4 regions of the Streptomyces sp. NBC_01525 genome follow, and region 1 is predicted to be linked to each of the others. Evidence: riboswitches for the same ligand, from Rfam matches in the RefSeq annotation. Region 1 holds a riboswitch; each other region holds the start of a gene.
The links. Region 1 has a riboswitch for cobalamin ahead of OG422_RS21320 (ribonucleoside-diphosphate reductase subunit alpha). Riboswitches for the same ligand answer to the same signal wherever they lie in the genome.

Region 1 (4,753 bases):
ATGCTCTCCCGCCATTCGCGCGATGCACAGGGCCGTCCGGTGGAGTGGGTCCGCTCGGTCTACCGCGGCGACCGCTACAAGTTCGTCGCCCGGCTGAGCCGCCCGGTGGAGTGACGTACGCGGCGTCCGACGGGCGCACGGCGGCCTCCCGCGCGCCCCAAGGGACGCTCCGATGGCCGCCGTTGCCGTACCGATATGCGGACACCTAGTGACGGCTGACGCGGCCCTGCCATAGATTTCCAGCCCATCGCAGGAGAGCGCCAGGGACGGAGCCGCCATGACAGAGCACGACGGAACACCCACTTCCAGACAGGTCGTCACACCGACACGTGTGGTGGCCGGACTGTGCCTGATCGCTCCGTTCGTGGCGATGCTCTGGGTGGGTTCGTACGCGAAGATCGAGCCGACGCTCATCGGCATCCCGTTCTTCTACTGGTACCAGATGCTGTGGGTGCTGATCTCCACGGCGCTGACGATGATCGCGTACAAGCTGGTCCAGCGGGAGAACCGCGCCCGTAAGGGCGGTGCGGCCACGTGATGCTCCCCTCCTCCGCGCTCGCCGTATCCGGCACCGACGGCGTCAACGGCGTCGCCCTCACCGTCTTCGTCCTCTTCTTCATCGCCGTCACCGTCATGGGCTTCCTCGCGGCCCGCTGGCGCAAGGCCGAGCAGTCCGCCAGCCTCGACGAATGGGGGCTGGGCGGCCGGAGTTTCGGCACCTGGGTGACGTGGTTCCTGCTCGGCGGCGACCTCTACACCGCGTACACCTTCGTGGCCGTCCCGGCGGCGATCTACGCGGCGGGCGCGTCCGGCTTCTTCGCCGTGCCGTACACGATCCTCGTGTACCCGATGATCTTCACCTTCCTGCCCCGCCTCTGGTCCGTCTCGCACAAGCACGGCTACGTCACCACCTCCGACTTCGTGCGCGGGCGCTTCGGCTCGAAGGGCCTGTCGCTGGCCGTCGCACTGACCGGCATCCTGGCGACGATGCCGTACATCGCCCTCCAACTCGTCGGCATCCAGGCGGTCCTGGACGTGATGGGCGTCGGCGGCGGCGAGAACACCAACTGGTTCGTCAAGGACCTGCCGCTGCTGATCGCGTTCGCGGTGCTCGCCGCGTACACCTACTCCTCGGGGCTGCGCGCCCCGGCGCTGATCGCGTTCGTCAAGGACGGGCTGATCTACCTGGTCATCGCCGTCGCGATCATCTACATCCCGATCAAGCTCGGCGGTTTCGACGCGATCTTCCACGCGGCGGGCAAGGCGTTCGCCGAACCGGGCCCGACCGGCAAACCGCGCGGTGAGCTGGCGAGCGGCCCGAACAGCCAGTGGGCGTACGCCACGTTGGCGCTCGGCTCGGCGCTCGCGCTGTTCATGTATCCGCACTCGATCACCGCGACGCTCTCCTCCCGCAGCCGCAATGTGATCCGCCGCAACACCACGATCCTGCCGCTGTACTCGCTGATGCTGGGCTTCCTCGCGCTGCTCGGCTTCATGGCGATCAAGGCGGGCACGGAGACCCACGGCAACGCCCAACTCGCCATCCCGCAGCTCTTCGAGGACATGTTCCCGAGCTGGTTCTCGGGCGTGGCGTTCGCCGCGATCGGCATCGGCGCGCTGGTGCCCGCCGCGATCATGTCCATCGCCGCGGCGAACCTCTTCACCCGCAACGTCTACAAGGACTTCCTGCGGCCCGGCGCCACGCCCGAGCAGGAGCACAAGGTCGCCAAGCTGGTGTCGCTGCTGGTGAAGGTCGGCGCGCTGGTCTTCGTGCTCAGCATGGACAAGACCGTGGCGATCAACTTCCAGCTGCTGGGCGGCATCTGGATCCTCCAGACGATGCCGTCGCTGGTCGGCGGCCTGTTCACCCGGTGGTTCCACCGCTGGGCGCTGCTGGCCGGCTGGGCGGTCGGCATGGCCTACGGCACGCTCGCCGCCTACGGCGTGGCGAGCCCGACGCAGGCCCACTTCGGCGGCTCCAGCGCGGAGATCCCCGGCATCGGCCAGATCGGCTACATCGGCCTGACGGCGTTCGTCCTCAACGTCGTGGTGACGGTCGTCCTGACCGTCGTCCTGCGCGCACTCAAGGCCCCCGACGGCATCGACGAGACCAGCCCCGGCGACTACACCGCGGACGCCGGCGACAAGGGCGTCACGCCGGATCTGCCGCCCGCGACGGCGGACGTTCCGGCGGGCCGCTGACGTCGCGGACGCGACCTCTCCCCGCAGGCCGCCGTGTTCCTTCCGGGACGCGGCGGCCTGTTGTTCGGGGCGAAGGCCCGCTCGCCCAGTCGTGGCACGGCTCGGCCGACCCGAGACCACTGACAGCCACCCATCCCTCACCACACCGCACTAGATATGGGGGTGCACCCAAGAGCCCACCACCACATGTATGCTCGTCCTCGCTGTCGCCGCAGGGGAATCCGGTGTGAGTCCGGAACTGTCCCGCAATGGTGTACGAGAGCGCAGATATCCCCCGATATCGCCTGATCGGCGTGCGCCCCGTGAGTCCGAAGACCTGCCGATGGTACGTCCGCGCCGCCCTGGTCCGGACGTCGAGATGTCCGGGCCCCGAGGGATGGGCCGGTGGACGCCGCGCGGGCCTCCGCGCGCCCGAGCGCCCCTGTGTGCCGCCGGGCGCCGCCGCCCGCCGTGGACGTCCGTCGCGCCTCCCTCCGGCCCCCGCCGAGTGAGGGAGAGCACCACGTGACCACCGCGCCACCGCAGTCCGCGACCGACGCCGAGGCCGCAGCGCTTGAGACGGCCACGTTCCCCGCCGACGCCCCAGGCCAGGACCCGCCCGGCACCGCCCTGCTGCGCACCCTGACCGAGCTGACCGCCGACCTGACGGCCACCGACCCCGGCAAGATCGCCGCCGCCGCGCTCCGCGGCCGCCACCCCGGCTCCGACGAGGCCGGGCTGCGGGAGCTGGCGATCGACGCCGCCGCCGGTCTGATCGGCGACGAGCCTCAGTACTCCAAGCTCGCCGCGCGGCTGCTCACCCTCGCCATCGCCGAGGAGGCCGCGCGCGAGGGCGCCGTCTCGTTCTCCGCGTCGGTCGCCGCCGGCCACCGCGAGGGCCTGATCTCCGACTCCACCGCCGCTTTCGTCGCCACCCACGCCGAGGAGCTGGACGCCCTCGTCACCCGGGCGCTGGCCGACGGCGCCGACGACCGGTTCGGCTACTTCGGGCTGCGCACCGTCCACTCCCGCTACCTGCTGCGCCACCCCACCACCCGGCAGGTCATCGAGACCCCGCAGCACTTCCTGCTCCGGGTCGCCTGCGGTCTGGCCGAGAACGACTCGGCGCGGGCGCTGGCCGACGTCGCCGAGCTGTTCCGCCTGACCAGCTCGCTGTCGTACCTGCCCTCCTCCCCCACCCTCTTCAACTCCGGCACCCGCCACCCGCAGATGTCGTCCTGCTATCTGCTGGACTCGCCGCTGGACGAGCTGGACTCGATCTACGACCGCTACCACCAGGTCGCCCGGCTCTCCAAGCACGCCGGTGGCATCGGCCTCTCGTACTCCCGTATCCGGGCCCGCGGTTCGCTGATCCGCGGCACCAACGGGCACTCCAACGGCATCGTGCCGTTCCTGCGGACCCTGGACGCCTCGGTCGCGGCGGTCAACCAGGGCGGGCGTCGCAAGGGCGCCGCCTGCGTCTACCTGGAGACCTGGCACGCGGACATCGAGGAGTTCCTGGAGTTGCGCGACAACACCGGCGAGGAGGCGCGGCGCACCCACAACCTCAACATCGCGCACTGGATCCCCGACGAGTTCATGCGCCGCGTCGAGGCCGACGCCGACTGGTCGCTGTTCTCCCCCTCGGACGCCCCGGAGCTGGTCGACCTGTGGGGCGACGAGTTCGACGCCGCGTACCGCACGGCGGAGGCCGAGGGCCGCGCCACCAAGCAGGTCCCGGCGCGGGTGCTGTACTCCCGGATGATGCGCACCCTGGCGCAGACCGGCAACGGCTGGATGACCTTCAAGGACCACGCCAACCGCACCGCCAACCAGACCGCCGAGCCCGGCAAGGTCGTCCACTCCTCCAACCTCTGCACGGAGATCCTGGAGGTCACCGACGACGGCGAGACCGCGGTCTGCAACCTCGGTTCGGTCAACCTCGCGGCGCACCTCGGCGACCCCGCCGCCGGGTGGGAGGACGCGATGGACTGGGAGCGGCTGGACGCCACCGTCCGCACCGCCGTCACCTTCCTCGACCGCGTGGTGGACATCAACTTCTACCCGACCGAGCAGGCGGCGGCCTCCAACTCCCGCTGGCGGCCGGTGGGTCTGGGCCTGATGGGCCTCCAGGACGTCTTCTTCCGGCTGCGGCTGCCGTTCGACTCGCCCGAGGCGCGTGCGCTGTCCACCCGGATCTCCGAGCGGATCATGCTCGCCGCCTACGAGGCGTCCGCGGACCTCGCCGAGCGGCACGGCCCGCACCAGGCGTGGTCGGCGACCCGTACCGCCCGCGGGGTGCTCCACCCCGACCACTACCCGGACGCCGAACCGCTCTGGGCGGACCGCTGGGCCGCGCTGCGCGCCCGCGTCGCCGAGACCGGTATGCGCAACTCGCTGCTGCTGGCCATCGCCCCGACCGCGACGATCGCCTCCATCGCGGGCGTCTACGAGTGCATCGAGCCGCAGGTCTCCAACCTCTTCAAGCGCGAAACCCTCTCCGGCGAGTTCCTCCAGGTCAACGCGTACCTGATCGAGGAGCTGAAGGCGCTGGGGCTGTGGGACGCCCGCA
Region 2 (4,753 bases), 2.8 Mb from region 1:
CACCAGGGTGTGCGTCCCCGGCACCGGCGACCCCAGGACGAACGCGAACACCAGCCGGATGCCCAGCACCAGCAGCCCCAGCTTCACGAACGCGCCGTACGACCGGGCCCACGGCGCATCCGTCCGCCGCGCCGCCACGACAAACCCGGCCACCGCGATCAGCAGCCCCAGCAGCAACGGATTGGTCGTCCGCGACGCCGCCGCGGCCAGCCCCAGCGCCCACAGCCACCAGGCGCCCGCGTGCAGCGCCGTACTCCGGGTGGCCTGCGGCGCCCTCATCCGCGACGGCGACGGGCCTGCCACACCGCCGCCGCCCCCAGCACCACGACCGCCGCGCCGCCACCGAGCAGCCCCGCCGACGGTCCGCCGTCGCCGTCCGCCCCGGCCGAAGGCTTCCCCGGCGCCTTCGGCTCGGACGTACCCGAACCGCTCACCTGCTCCGCGCACCCCGCCTCCGGATACCCGGCGACCCCGCACAACAGCCCCTGCGCGTCGTACCGCAGCGGCTTCGCCACCGCGGCCAGCGCCTCACCGGCCGACGCGTCCTCGGGCACCCGCGCGCACGCCGTCCGCTCCCGCGGCGGCCGCTCACCGTCCGGCGCGTCCGCCGCCGACCCGAAGTCGACGACGACGCCGACCCGCTTCGTCCCGGACTTCTGCGGCGTACCGGAGCACAGCTTCCCGAAATCGGCCGCCGCCCGCGGCCGGTCCACCGCCGACGACTCCGCGCTGACCGTGAACCGGAAACCGGCCACCGCACCGTCCGCGGGCCGCAGCGTCGCCGGGCCCTGCGTCGCGTACGCCCACGTGCCGCCCGCGCCGTCCCAGAACGACCAGTACCGGTACCCCTGCGCCTGCGCCGGGCCCGCGCCCAGCGCCGTCACCGCTCCGGCCAGCGCCAGCGCACCGGCCCACCGCGACCGCCGCATCACTGCCCGCGCTTCCGGCGGCCGCTCAGCAGGAACCCGATACCGGCACCCGCGGCGAGCCCCACCGGCACCAGCCACCACGCGCTGATCGAGCCGGTGCCCTTCTCCTTCGGCACCGCCTTCTCCGCGGCGGCGGACGGCTTCGGGCCCGTCGCGTTCAGCGCGGCCACCAGATCCGTACCGCCGAAGTCCCGCGGGTCGGTGCCCGTGGCGTGCGCCGCCAGCACCAGCTGCGCGTACGCCGCCGGACCGGCCTGCTTCGCCCACGCCGGGCCGTTCTTCTCCAGCCACGCCAGCGGCTTGGCCGCCGCCGCGCCGTGCCCGCCGGCGGCCAGCGCCACCACCGCGTCCGCGGTGTTCCCGACATCCGGCTGCGGCTCGGCGCCCGGCATCGCCGACATCAGATGCTGCCCGTGCGCGTCCATCTCCTTCACCAGGTACGCGCTCGCGCCCGACGCGGCGGACCGCAGCGCGGCCGCATCCGCACCGGTCGGCTCCTTCTTCCCGCCGCAGTCCGGCGCGGCCACCGGGGTGTCGGCGTCCTTGCCCGCCGCCGGGACGACGAAGCCCTTGCCGAGCGCGCCGGTCGCCGCGGCGGCCGAGGCATCCGCGTTCGCCGCCGCGCCCTTGAGCTGGAAGGTGAACGCACCGCGCTCGGCGGGCTTCACCGCGCACCCGAGCCGGAACGTCAGCAGCCCCTCGTACGGCGTGTGCCCCTTCGGCGACGTGACCTTCGCCGGGTCCTCGCCCGCCGCGGCCAGCGCGCCGATGACCACCGCGGTGGAGTTGGCGTCGCTGGGTGACCCCGGCATCGACGGCCAGCCGCCGTCGTCGTTCTGCACCGACGTCAGCCAGTGCACCGCCTTGTCCACCGCCTGGCCGTGCCCGCCGAGCGCCGCCAGCGCCTGCACCGCCGCGCCCGTCTGGTTGGTGTCCCGCATCGTCGACGCGCCGCACGCCTTCGCGGTGTCGGCGCGGTACGCGGTGAACGCGCCGTCGGCGCACTGCTGGCCGGTCAGCCAGTCCACGGCCGTGGCGGCGGGCTTGACCTGCACGGTGTGCTGGGCGAGCAGCGCCAGCGACTGCCGCCACACGCCGTCGTACTGCGGGTCACCGGAGCCGTACAGGCCCGCGGGCAGCTTCTTGGGGGACGGCGCCGGAGTGGCGAACGCGGCGGGCGCGGTCGCCGCGACCGGCACGAGCGCCGCGGCGCACACCACGGCGGCGCGGCGCACCAGGGCGGCGCGGGAAGGGGCCAGGGGGGCCATCGTCGGTGCCTCTCAGTCAGGTCGCTCGGAGCGCTCGGGGCGTCGCGGGGCGGACGGCCGCGCTCGGCCCTCCACCCGCACGACGGCCGGGGCCGTACGCGGTGGCACCGGGCTCAGCTCCGTATACCTCGACGGTGCCGCCACCGGTCCGGCCGCCGCACGCGGCCCGCCGGTGGCGGGAGCCTGTCGCGCCCCATCGGGTGTTCCGGCTCGTGCGGACCGCGCCCACGGCGCACGTCCGCCCTGACGGTTGCGGGTCAGCGCCGGAATTTCACCGGCTTCCCCCGATCGGGCACGGATGGAGTTGTCCGCACATTTTAGCGGTCGCCCCGCTACGCCCACCCGGCGCCGGGGCGGCGGCCACCGCGGTACGAAGGCAGGCGCGGCCCGACGGTCACCGCCGTACGGCCGCCACCGGGGCGCGACGGCCACCCGGCCCCGGCGCCACCGGGGTGCGACGGCCCCGCCGAGACTTGTCGGCCGCCCCGTGCCGTACGCCTCACACCGCCCGGTACGTCACCGGATCCGACCCCGGCACCGCCTCCGCCCGGCCCAGCGTCATCAGCCGCCGCAGATGCGCCTCGGCCTCCGCCACCGCGATGTTCCGCGAGGCGTACGGGATCCGCTCCCAGGGACGGTTCCACTCCATCGCCACCGTCAGCTGCCACAGCGTCAGCGGCTCCGCGAGCAGCCGTACCGGACCGCCGAGCCGCGCCTCGTGGTGATCGAGCAGCGCACGGGCCCGCCCCGCCGCGTCGGTGAACGCATGCTGATGGGCGGGCAGCACCTCCGCCGGGGCGAGCCGCGCGACCCGCTCCAGCGACGCGAGGTAATCCCCCAGCGGGTCGGTGGGCGCCTCGCCCGGCCCCTCGTACACACCGATGTGCGGGCTGACCCCCGGCAGCAGATGATCACCGGAGAACAGTCGCCCGAACCCGGCGCCCGGCGCCCGCCCCGGGTGCGCCTCCTCCAGATGCAGACAGACATGGCCGGGCGTGTGCCCCGGCGTCCAGACGGCACGCAGCCGACGGCCGGGCAGCTCCAGCAGCTCACCCGGGGCGATGTGCCGGTCCGGCACCGCCGCCCGCTGACCCGGCAGCTCCCCGCCGCCCGTCAACGGCGCGAGATGCTCCTCGGGCGCCCCGGCGGCGGCCAGCTTCGCGGCCAGCCGCGCCCGCCACGCGGCGGGCCGCGCCGCCCGGGTGCGCCGGACGACATCGGCGTCCACGGAGGCCCGGTCGCGAAGGCGGCGACGGCGCGGGCCCCGCCGCCGGTTCCCGGAGGCCCTGTGGACTCCTGCTCCGGGAGGTGGTATCAGTTCAACGACCCATAACTGACGTGCCGTCAGAATTGCTTCGGTGTCGCTCCGCCCCCCGGCGGACGGCCCGGGACGGCGCCGGACACGCGCGACGCGCAGGCAGTTGACGGAAGTTCCCGCCCCGCCCCGGACGCCGGGCGGGGCGGCCGACCGCGGGAGGCGGCAGCCATGAGCGACCTCGTCGAACACGGCAAGCTCTACATAGGCGGTGAACTCGTCGACCCCGCCGGACCCGACACCCTCGACGTGATCTCCCCGCACACCGAACAGCTCATCGGCCGCGTCCCGCACGCCACCCGCGCCGACGTCGACCGCGCCGTCACCGCCGCCCGCACCTCCTTCGACTCCGGCGTCTGGGCCGACACTCCGCTGGAGGAGCGGATCGCGGTGGTCACCCGCATCAAGGACGCCTTCGCCGTCCGCAGCGAGGAGATCGCCAAGGTCATCAGCGCCGAGAACGGCACCCCCTACACCTCCGGCGTGATGGTCCAGGCGCTCGCCGCGATGCTGGTGTGGGACGCCGCGCTGACCGTGGCCCGCGACTTCCCGTTCGAAGAACGCCGCGACGGTCTCCTCGGCCCGCTGCTCATCCGCCGCGAGCCCGCCGGAGTCGTCGCCGCGGTCGTCCCCTGGAACGTCCCGCAGTTCACCGCCGCCGCCAAACTCGCCCCCGCCCTCCTCGCCGGATGCTCCGTCGTCCTCAAGGTCTCGCCCGAGACGCCGCTCGACGCGTACCTCCTCGCCGACATCGCGACGGAGGCGGGCCTGCCGCCGGGCGTCCTGTCGATCCTGCCCGCCGACCGCGAGGTCAGCGAATACCTCGTCGGGCACCCCGGCGTCGACAAGGTGTCGTTCACCGGCTCCGTCGCCGCCGGGAAACGCGTCATGGAGGTCGCCGCCCGCAACCTCAGCCGCGTCACCCTGGAACTGGGCGGCAAATCCGCCGCGGTGATCCTGCCCGACGCCGACCTGGACGCGGCGGTCGCCGGGATCACCCCGTTCGCCTGGATGATCAACGGCCAGGCGTGCGTCGCCCAGACCCGCATCCTCGCCCCGCGCTCCCGCTACGACGAGATCGCCGAACGGTTCGCCGCCGCCGCGGGCGCCCTGACCGTCGGCGACCCCCTCGACCCCGCCACCGAACTGGGCCCCCTCGTCACCCGCCGCCAGCAACAACGCTCCCTCGACTACATCGCCCTCGGACAACAGGAGGGCGCCAAGATCCTCGCCGGCGGCGG
Region 3 (4,753 bases), 3.3 Mb from region 1:
GGACCACCTCCACCCGCCGCTCCGGATCCCGGTCCGCCGCGACTTCCACGGTCAGCCCGAACCGGTCGAGGAGCTGCGGCCGCAGCTCGCCCTCCTCCGGGTTCATCGTCCCGACCAGCAGGAACCGCGCCGCATGCCGGACGGAGACGCCCTCCCGCTCGACGTAGGACGCGCCCATCGCGGCGGCGTCCAGCAGCAGATCGATCAGATGGTCGTGGAGGAGGTTGACCTCGTCGACGTAGAGCAGTCCGCGGTGCGCCCGGGCGAGCAGGCCCGGCTCGAAGGACTTCACGCCCTCGGCCAGCGCCCGCTCGATGTCCAGGGCGCCGACCAGCCGATCCTCGGAGGCGCCCACCGGCAGCTCCACCATGCGGGCGGGCCGGTGCGCCGCCTCCGCCGCGCCGTGCGGCCCGTCCGGGCACCCGGGGTCCGGCGCGGCCGGATCGCAGCTGAACCGGCAGCCACCGACGACCGCCACCTCCGGCAGCAGCTCCGCCAGCGCCCGCACCGCGGTGCTCTTGGCGGTGCCCTTCTCGCCGCGGACGAGGACGCCGCCCACCGCCGGGCTGACGGCGTTCAGCAGCAGCGCCAGCCGCAGGTCGTCCATTCCGACGACGGCGGTGAACGGATAGCGGGCGCTCATGTGGCGATCACTCCTTCGTAACGACCCAGGTCATCTGGCTTGCGGCCGTCCCCGGCCGACCGGTCCGTGCCCTCGGGCACCCTTGCGTGGCGTCCTACGGATCCGCGCGCCCTCACGGCGCCCCCGGCGGGACGAACGGCAGCCCCGGCGGGACGCCCTCCTCGATCAGCCGCAGCAGCGCACCGGTGTCGGCGTGCTCCTCGATCAGATCGCCGAGCCGGTCCAGCTGCTCCTCGCGCAGCGCGCCGAAACCGGTGTCCGGCGCCGGGACGAACGCCCGCCCCGCGTCGGCCGCCACCCGGCTCAGGAACGCCCGCCGGAACGCGTCGCTCTCCAGCGACCCGTGCCAGTGCGTCCCCCACACCGCGCCCGACCGGCAGCCGTCCAGCGGCCGCCCGTCGGCGTCGGTGAAGAACGGCTCCCCGCCGCCGACCTCGGCTACACCGTGGTGGATCTCGTACCCCTCGGCCGGTGCGCCGAGCGCCGTGCCGACGGGCCGGGCCAGCGTCTTCTCCGCCGCGAACCGCACCCGTACGGGAAGCAGCCCCAGGCCCGGCACGGTGCCCGCCCGCGACTCCACCTCGTCGTCGATCACCTCGCCGAGCATCTGGAACCCGCCGCAGATCCCCAGCACCGGACGGCCCTCGGCGGCCCGCCGGGCGACCGCGTCGGCCAGCCCCCGCTCCCGCAACCAGGCCAGCGCCCGCACCGTGCCGCGGGTGCCCGGCAGCACCACCAGATCCGCGTCCGCCAGCTCCTCGGCGCGGTCCACGAACCGCACCACCACGCCCGGTTCGGCGGCCAGCGCGTCCACGTCCGTGAAGTTCGACATCAGCGGCACCGCCGCGACCGCCACCCGCAGCACATCGGCGCCGTGCGGCGGCGCCACCACGCTCTCGCGGACCGCGCCGCGCAGCGACACCCGCAGCCCGTCCTCCTCGTCGATGCCCAGCCCGTGCGCGAACGGCAGCACGCCCAGCGACGGCCGCCCGGTCAGCTCCCGCAGCATGTCCAGGCCCGGCTCCAGCAGCGCCACATCGCCGCGGAACTTGTTGACGAGATACCCGGCGACCAGCGCCTGGTCCTCCTTCGACAGCAGCGCCGTGGTCCCGAAGAACGACGCGAACACGCCGCCCCGGTCGATGTCGCCGACCACCACCACCGGCAGCCGCCCGGCCCGCGCGATGCCCATGTTGACGATGTCGGTCCGCCGCAGGTTGATCTCCGCCGGGGAGCCCGCGCCCTCGCAGATCACCACGTCATGGGCGCGCCGCAGCTCCGCCAGACAGTCGGTGACGGTGGCCAGCAGCTCCGCGCGCCCGCCGGGCCGCGCCCCGCTCCCGGGGCGCCCGAAGTACCCCTGCGCGCTCATCTCGCCGACCGGTTTGCCGAGCAGCACCACCTGGCTGCTGCGGTCCCCGCCGGGCTTGAGCAGCACCGGGTTCATCAGCGCGGACGGCTCCACCCGGGCGGCCGCCGCCTGCATCGCCTGCGCCCGGCCGATCTCCGCGCCGTCCCGCGTCACGAACGAGTTCAGCGACATGTTCTGCGCCTTGAACGGCGCGACGTTCACGCCCTGCCGCACCAGCCAGCGGCAGATCCCCGCGGTCACCACGCTCTTGCCCGCGTCGGAGGTGGTCCCCGCGATCAGCAGCCCGCCGCCCGTCACCGGATCCTGCCCTTCCGCCGGGCGAGGGCCGGACGCACCGCGCCCGCCAGCAGCCGCCCGGCCACCGTCGTCGTCAACGCCAGCACGCTCACTCGGCGCGAGAGCCGCACCGCCCGCGCGATGTCCTCCGTCGCCACCGGCCGCCCCGCTTCGTTCAGCCGCGGCCGGTGCTCGACGCGCCCGCCGTACGCCAGCGTCCCGCCGAGCCGTACGCCCAGCGCCCCCGCGAACGCGGCCTCCACCGGGCCCGCGTTGGGGCTCGGATGCGCTCCGCCGTCGCGCCGCCAGGCCCGCGCGGCGCCGCGCGGGTCCGGGGCGGCGAACACGGTGAGCGCGGCGGTCAGCCGGGAGGCGGGCCACCCGGCCACATCGTCCAGCCGCGCCGACGCCCAGCCGAACCGGCGGTAGCGGGGCGACTTGTGACCCACCATCGCGTCGAGGGTGTTCACCGCCCGGAACGCGACCAGGCCCGGGACACCGCCGACGGCGCCCCACACCAGCGCGCCCACCACGGCGTCCGAGGTGTTCTCCGCGACCGACTCGACGACCGCCCGCGCCATCTGCGGCCCGTCCAGCGCCTGCGGATCCCGGCCGCACAGATGCGGCAGCCGCCGCCGCGCCCGCGCCAGGTCCCCGGCGGCCAGCGCATCGCCGACGGCCCGCGCCTCCCGGCCCAGCGAGGTGCCGCCCAGCACCGACCAGACGGTCGCGGCGGTCAGCGCGGTGGTGGCGGCGGTACGGGCGGCGGAGGGGACGGGCGCGGGGCCGCGCACCGCGCGCCGCAGCAGGGCGGCACCAGCGGTGGCACCGCCCGCGCAGAGCAGGGCGTGCACGGCGCCGTGGCCGCGGTGGTCGCGCCAGAGCCGGGCCTCGACGGCCGTCGAGGCGCGCCCGAAGGCGGCCACCGGATGGCCGCGCCGCGGGTCGGCGGCGAGCAGATCACCGAGAAAGCCCAGGGCCGCACCGCACGCGTAGGTGGCGTGTTCGGCACGCATCGGATCAGACCGCCGTCACGCCTCGACGGATCACCGAAGGCACACGGGAGACTCTGAGCGGGCTGCCGGGCATGGGGTATGTCCTCACTCAGGGTCCGCGCCCTGGTTCGACGTGACGGCGACAGGAGTCTCCTGGCTCCCCGGATCGGCGTTTCCCCCGGCCTTCCAGCCCTGGCGTGCGCCCGTCGGGCGTGCACGAGGCGGACCGTGGCCTTCGTCGGAGGAACGCTCCCCGGTGACAGTGGCGGGACCGCGCCGGATTCGCACCGGACTTCCTCTGCTGTCGCCGATTGGCGTGGGAAGTCCACCACGCCCCGCCAACCCCGTCAACTCGCCCGTGACCTGCGACGCCGCGGTACCGCACGGCCTGTGGCCCACACCACAGGGCCCTCACAACGCACGGCGCCCGGTCACCGCGGAGCTGCGGTGACCGGGCGCCGTGCGCGTACTGCCGGACGGGTCAGGCGGCGACGATCAGATAGAGGCCGTACGCCACCGCGGCCGCGCAGACCGCGTACGCGGCGAGGCCGCCGATCCGCGCGCCGGTGCTCGGGGCGCCCGCCGTGGCGGCCGCGCCCTCCTGCCGGAGGCGGGCCGTGCCGACGATGCCGACCGTGAACAGGCCCACGATCCCGACCGTCACCACCAGGGTGACGCCGAAGACCTGGCCGAGAGCTGCCCAGTCGATGCTCATGCTGCGGTTCCTCAGAGTCGGGCGGTCAGCCGGCGGCTGTCGCGGTCGTGGCGCGCGGGGCGCTCGCGGCGAGGGCGGCCTCCTCGCCCTCGGCGGGCGCGAGCGACCCGGCCGGGGGAGGGGCGACCGTCTGGAGGGCCGCGGTGACCACACCGGGCGGCTCCGTGGCCTCGGCCTCGTTGACGTTGGTGTGGTCGATGGGCTTGCGGCGGGACGCGGCCCAGATGGCGCCGCAGATGCCGAGCGCGAGGACGGCGACGGCGGTGATGCCCCAGTCGCCCTGGTCGGCCAGGAGCGCGGCACCGGCGGAGACCAGGCCCGCGGCCGGGAGCGTCAGGCACCAGGCGACGACCATCCGCACCGCCGTCGACCAGCGCACCACGCCGCCCTTGCGGCCCAGACCCGAACCCATCACCGAACCCGAGCAGACCTGGGTGGTGGAGAGCGCGAAACCGAGGTGCGAGGAGGCCAGGATGGTGGCCGCGGCGCTGGTCTGGGCGGCGAAGCCCTGCGGCGGCTGGATGTCGGTGATGCCCTTGCCCATCGTGCGGATGATCCGCCAGCCGCCCAGGTAGGTGCCGAGGGCGATGGCCAGACCGGCCGAGGCGATGACCCACAGCGGCGGGTCGGCGTGCGGGGCGACCACACCGCCGGTGATCAGCGCGAGGGTGATCACGCCCATCGTCTTCTGCGCGTCGTTGGTGCCGTGCGCCAGCGAGACCAGCGCCGCCGAGGCGATCTGCCCGGCGCGG
Region 4 (4,753 bases), 1.8 Mb from region 1:
CCGGCGAGTCGTACCCGCCGGACAGCAGCACCAGCGCCCGCCCACTCGAACCGACCGGCAGGCCGCTCAGCCCCCGGTGGCGTTCCCACGACAGATAGGTCTCCCGGTGATCGATCTCCACCGAGAGGGTGACGCCGGGCGTCGTCAGATCGACGGGCAGACCCACCACCGCCTCCTGGATCCGCGCCCCCAGATGCACCGCCATCTCCGACGACGTCAGCGGAAACCGTTTGTCCCGCCGCCGCACCCGTACCGCGAAACTGCGCACCCGCCGTTCCGCACAGACCACGCGCAGCGCCTCGACGGCCGTCGCGGTGACGTCCTCCATGGTCGACGGCGTCCGCACGGCCGGTTCGACGCAGTGGAACCCGACGACCCGCCGGGCCCGTTCCACCAACGCCTCCAGTGGCACCTCACCGCCCACCACGGTGATGTTCTGCGCGCCCTTGATCCAGGTGGAGCCGCCGATCCCGCGCAGCGCGATCCGCAGATTGTCGTGCAGCCGCTCGATGAACCGGTGACGGTTCCGCCCCTTGAGGAAGACCTCGCCATGCTTGAGCAGCACACAGGGACCGCCGGCCGAAGCGGTGGAAGTGTCCCGGGGAGCGGGGACACGGGGGTTGCCGGTCATTGGTGAACCTCTCACATTTCCCAGTCGTCGTCGGCGGTGTCCTCCGCCCCGCCCATGACGGTGGATGAGCCGGAGCCGGAGGAGAACTCATCATTCTCGTCCGCGCCCGGCGACACCGCCGCCAGGATCTCCGGACCGGCCTCCGTCCGCGCGCCGCCGGGCCGGGCCGGACGGCGTGATCTCCACGGATGACCCACCGGGGCCGGGACCCTGCAAGCGCCCCGGCCCCGTACGAGCGTCCCGTCACGACGTGGGCAACTCACCCCGCACCGTACGGGCCGCCGCCACCAGGTTCTCCAGAGACGCCCGGGTCTCCGCCCAGCCGCGGGTCTTCAGGCCGCAGTCGGGGTTGACCCACAGGCGTTCGGCGGGGATGGCCTTCAGGGCGGTTCGCAGCAGGGCCGTGGTCTCCCCGGCACTCGGTACGCGCGGCGAGTGGATGTCGTACACGCCGGGGCCGGCCTCGCGCAGGTAGCCGTGGGCGGCCAGTTCGCGGGCCACCTGCATATGGGAGCGGGCCGCCTCCAGGCTGATGACGTCGGCGTCCAGATCGTCGATGGCCTGCACGATGTCGCCGAACTCCGCGTAGCACATGTGCGTATGGATCTGGGTGCCCGGACGGACTCCGCCCGTGGTCAGGCGGAACGCCTCCGTGGCCCAGGACAGGTACGCGGCGTGGTCGGCGGCGCGCAGCGGCAGGGTCTCGCGCAGCGCCGGTTCGTCGACCTGGATCACCGGCGTACCGGCCGCCTCCAGGTCCCCGACCTCGTCGCGCAGCGCCAGTGCGACCTGGCGCGCGGTGGCGCCGAGCGGCTGGTCGTCACGGACGAACGACCAGGCCAGCATGGTCACCGGCCCGGTCAGCATCCCCTTGACGGGCCGCTCGGTGCAGGACTGCGCGTACGTCGTCCAGCGCACCGTCATCGGCTCCGGGCGGGAGATGTCCCCGGCGAGGATCGGCGGCCGGACATAGCGGGTGCCGTACGACTGGACCCAGCCGTGCTGCGTGGCGAGGTAGCCGGTGAGCTGCTCGGCGAAGTACTGGACCATGTCGTTGCGTTCGGGCTCGCCGTGCACCAGGACGTCCAGCCCGGCCTTCTCCTGGAAGGCCAGCGCCTCGCGGATCTCGCTCCGGATCCGCTCCTCGTACCCGGCGGTGTCGATCCGCCCGGCCCGCAGATCGGCCCGCGCGGTGCGCAACTCGGTGGTCTGCGGGAACGAGCCGATGGTCGTCGTCGGCAGCAGCGGCAGCCCCAGGTGGGCGCGTTGGGCGGCGGTCCGCTCGCCGTACGGCTGGGAGCGGCGGGCGTCCGCGTCGGTGACGGCGGCGGCGTGGGCGCGGACCGCCGGGTCGTGGGTGAGGCGGGAGTTCGCCCGGGAGGCCAGGTCGGCCCTGTTGGCGGCCAGTTCGGCGGCGATCGCGCCGGTGCCGCGGGCCAGGCCCTGGGCGAGGGTGACGATCTCGGTGGCCTTCTGCCGGGCGAAGGCGAGCCAGCGCAGGATCTGCGGGTCGATGTCGCGTTCGGCGGTGGTGTCGAGGGGGACGTGCAGGAGGGAGCAGGAGGCCGCGACGTCGACCCGGTCGGCCAGCCCCAGCAGCGTGCCGAGAGTGGTGAGCGACGCGGTCAGGTCGTTGACCCAGATGTTGCGGCCGTTGACGACACCGGCCACCAGCCGCTTGCCGGGCAGCCCGCCGACGGCGGCGAGCGCGTCGACGTGGGCGGCGGCGGATTCGGTGAAGTCCAGCGCCAGCCCGTCCACCGGCGCCTTCGCCAGCACCGGCAGCGCGTCGCCGAGACGGTCGAAGTAGGAGGCGACGAGCAGTTTCGGCCGGTCGGTGAGGGCGCCCAGCTCACGGTAGGCGCGGGCGGCGGCGTTCAGCTCGGCAGGCGTACGGTCCTGCACCAGCGCGGGCTCGTCCAGCTGCACCCACCCGGCACCGGCGGCCCGCAGATCGGCCAGCACCTCGGCGTAGACGGGCAGCAACCGGTCCAGCAGCGTCAGCGGGTCGAAGTCCGAGGCGACCCCGGGCGCGGGCTTCGCCAGCAGGAGGTAGGTGACCGGGCCGACCAGTACCGGACGGGCCGTCAGCCCGAGCGCCAGGGCCTCCGTCAGCTCGCCCACCTGCTTGCCGGAGTCGGCCGCGAACACCGTGTCAGGCCCCAACTCGGGCACCAGATAGTGGTAGTTGGTGTCGAACCACTTGGTCATCTCCAGCGGCGCGACGTCCTGCGTCCCGCGCGCCATGGCGAAGTAACCATCGAGCCGGTCGGCGGCGACGGCCTCGCGGTGACGCCGGGGGATCGCGCCCACCATGACGGTGGTGTCCAAGACGTGGTCGTAGTACGAGAAGTCGCCGGTCGGGACCTCGCCGATACCGGCGTCGGCCAGCTGCCGCCAGTGGGTGCGGCGCAGGTCGGCGGCGGTGGCGCGCAGCGTGTCGGCGGTGACGCGGCCCTTCCAGTACCCCTCGATCGCCTTCTTCAGTTCCCGGTTCTGCCCCTGACGGGGGTAGCCGTACACGGTGGCCCGTGCTGCCGCTGCCGCGGACTCGGTGGTCACGGAGATCTCCTTCGCGAGATGAATCCCTGAGATCCCGGCGACGGGACGGAGCGCGAAGGGGTGACGAACCGGACGGCGCGGCCCCGCGCGACGCGGCGCGGTCTCCGTCCGATATGTGTACGCCGACCCGCCCACGAGGTCACCGGGATGTCCGGGCACACAGGGCGCGCACCCGGGCAGTTGGCAGGTCTTCGGACTCGCGGGCACGTCCTCCGGGGGAGGACACCTACTGGCCGTCGCTTCCCGGGCCCCATGGACCCAGTGCGTATGACGGCGGTCGTTCCCGCTCACCGCTGCGGGGCAGTCCCGGATTCCCACCGGGTTCCCTCTTACGACGACCCGCCTGGCGGACGGGGCGAACCAGCTGCACGCGCCACCCTACGGTCCGGCCGGCGCCGCGGCGGCGGTCCGTCCGTCATCCGGACGGTGAGGTGAGCCACGCGGCGCGCCCGCATGAATCGGACGAGGGCGGGAAACGCGGCACGCGCCTGCTGCCCCGCCACCGATGAGCGGCCGCCGGTCCCTCAACCGGCGGCACGGACCGGGCCCCTCAGCCCGCTCCGCCGGGTCGGTGCGGCCCGGCCTGTGCGGCCCGGGCCGGTCGGAGATGGCTGGTCCGCCCGGCCCGGTCGGCGACGCCTCGTCCGTCCGGTCCGGTCAGTGCCGCCCGGTGTCGATGACGCAGAAGCGGTTGCCCTCGGGATCTGCGAGGACGAGGAAATCCGCGTCGTCCGCCGCGAGGTCCCACGCCACCCGCCGGGCACCCAGGCCCACCAGCCGTTCGACCTCGGCGGCCTGGTCGGCGGCGTCCCCGGCGTACAGGTCCAGATGGACCCGCGGACGCTCCTGGACCGGCGTCACGCTGCGGCCGAGTGCCACCTGCACGCCGTGCCCGGCGGCCGGTACGAGGACCACCCAGTCGTCCTCGATCTCCTCGCGCGGGACGTATCCCAGCGCCTCACCCCAGAACGCCGCCGCCCGCCGCACGTCCGAGACCCCCAGCACCACGGAACCCACTGTCAGCATGGGCCGATTCTGACGCACCGCACGGCGCGTGGGGCGGGATCGGTGGAACGGGCGGAAAGCGGTCCCCGCCGGGCCAGGCGGGCGCCACACCCCGCACACACCACCCGATCTGTCCACTCCGCTCCGAAATGTCGCCCGGTGGGGTGGCGTGGCACCCTGGCTGTGGCGCGGGCGCGGCGACACCGGAGGCAGGAATCGGCTGCCCCGGAGACCGGAGCGGCCGGCCGTCCCACACGACCGGGGCGGACGCCCGGCCGCACCCTGAGCATGCAACCGAACGAGGCGGTCACCATGGAGTTCGGCATCTTCACCGTCGGCGATGTGACGGCCGACCCGACCACCGGCCGTACGCCGAGCGAGCACGAGCGCATCAAGGCCACGCTCGCCATCGCGGCGAAAGCGGAGGAGGTCGGTCTGGACGTGTTCGCCACCGGCGAGCACCACAATCCGCCGTTCGTGCCGTCGTCGCCCACCACCCTCCTCGGATACCTGACGGCCCGCACAGACCGGCTCGTCCTGTCCACCTCCACGACG

Region 2: linked by a shared signal. The riboswitch ahead of OG422_RS08685 (prenyltransferase/squalene oxidase repeat-containing protein) and the one ahead of OG422_RS21320 (ribonucleoside-diphosphate reductase subunit alpha) in region 1 are both predicted to bind cobalamin.
Region 3: linked by a shared signal. The riboswitch ahead of OG422_RS06525 (cobalamin biosynthesis protein) and the one ahead of OG422_RS21320 (ribonucleoside-diphosphate reductase subunit alpha) in region 1 are both predicted to bind cobalamin.
Region 4: linked by a shared signal. The riboswitch ahead of metE (5-methyltetrahydropteroyltriglutamate--homocysteine S-methyltransferase) and the one ahead of OG422_RS21320 (ribonucleoside-diphosphate reductase subunit alpha) in region 1 are both predicted to bind cobalamin.

Annotation. Positions count from the first base shown of each region.
Region 1 covers NZ_CP109397.1:4,733,401-4,738,153, reverse strand. Annotated here, with positions in the region: gene OG422_RS21335 (GntR family transcriptional regulator) at 1-114, shown strand, start outside; gene OG422_RS21330 (DUF3311 domain-containing protein) at 278-538, shown strand; gene mctP (monocarboxylate uptake permease MctP) at 538-2,202, shown strand; cobalamin riboswitch at 2,376-2,541, shown strand; gene OG422_RS21320 (ribonucleoside-diphosphate reductase subunit alpha) at 2,707-4,753, shown strand, end outside.
Region 2 covers NZ_CP109397.1:1,947,203-1,951,955, reverse strand. Annotated here, with positions in the region: partial or broken gene OG422_RS08695 (CbiQ family ECF transporter T component) at 1-279, opposite strand, end outside; gene OG422_RS08690 (SCO2322 family protein) at 276-929, opposite strand; gene OG422_RS08685 (prenyltransferase/squalene oxidase repeat-containing protein) at 929-2,197, opposite strand; cobalamin riboswitch at 2,375-2,515, opposite strand; partial or broken gene OG422_RS08680 (MBL fold metallo-hydrolase) at 2,697-3,428, opposite strand; gene OG422_RS08675 (aldehyde dehydrogenase) at 3,684-4,753, shown strand, end outside.
Region 3 covers NZ_CP109397.1:1,444,343-1,449,095, reverse strand. Annotated here, with positions in the region: gene OG422_RS06535 (putative cobaltochelatase) at 1-643, opposite strand, end outside; gene OG422_RS06530 (cobyric acid synthase) at 756-2,312, opposite strand; gene OG422_RS06525 (cobalamin biosynthesis protein) at 2,309-3,307, opposite strand; cobalamin riboswitch at 3,433-3,586, opposite strand; gene OG422_RS06520 (hypothetical protein) at 3,768-4,001, opposite strand; gene OG422_RS06515 (anion permease) at 4,027-4,753, opposite strand, start outside.
Region 4 covers NZ_CP109397.1:6,570,403-6,575,155, forward strand. Annotated here, with positions in the region: gene thiI (tRNA uracil 4-sulfurtransferase ThiI) at 1-631, opposite strand, end outside; gene OG422_RS28290 (hypothetical protein) at 643-828, opposite strand; gene metE (5-methyltetrahydropteroyltriglutamate--homocysteine S-methyltransferase) at 875-3,193, opposite strand; cobalamin riboswitch at 3,379-3,525, opposite strand; gene OG422_RS28300 (VOC family protein) at 3,851-4,219, opposite strand; gene OG422_RS28305 (LLM class flavin-dependent oxidoreductase) at 4,511-4,753, shown strand, end outside.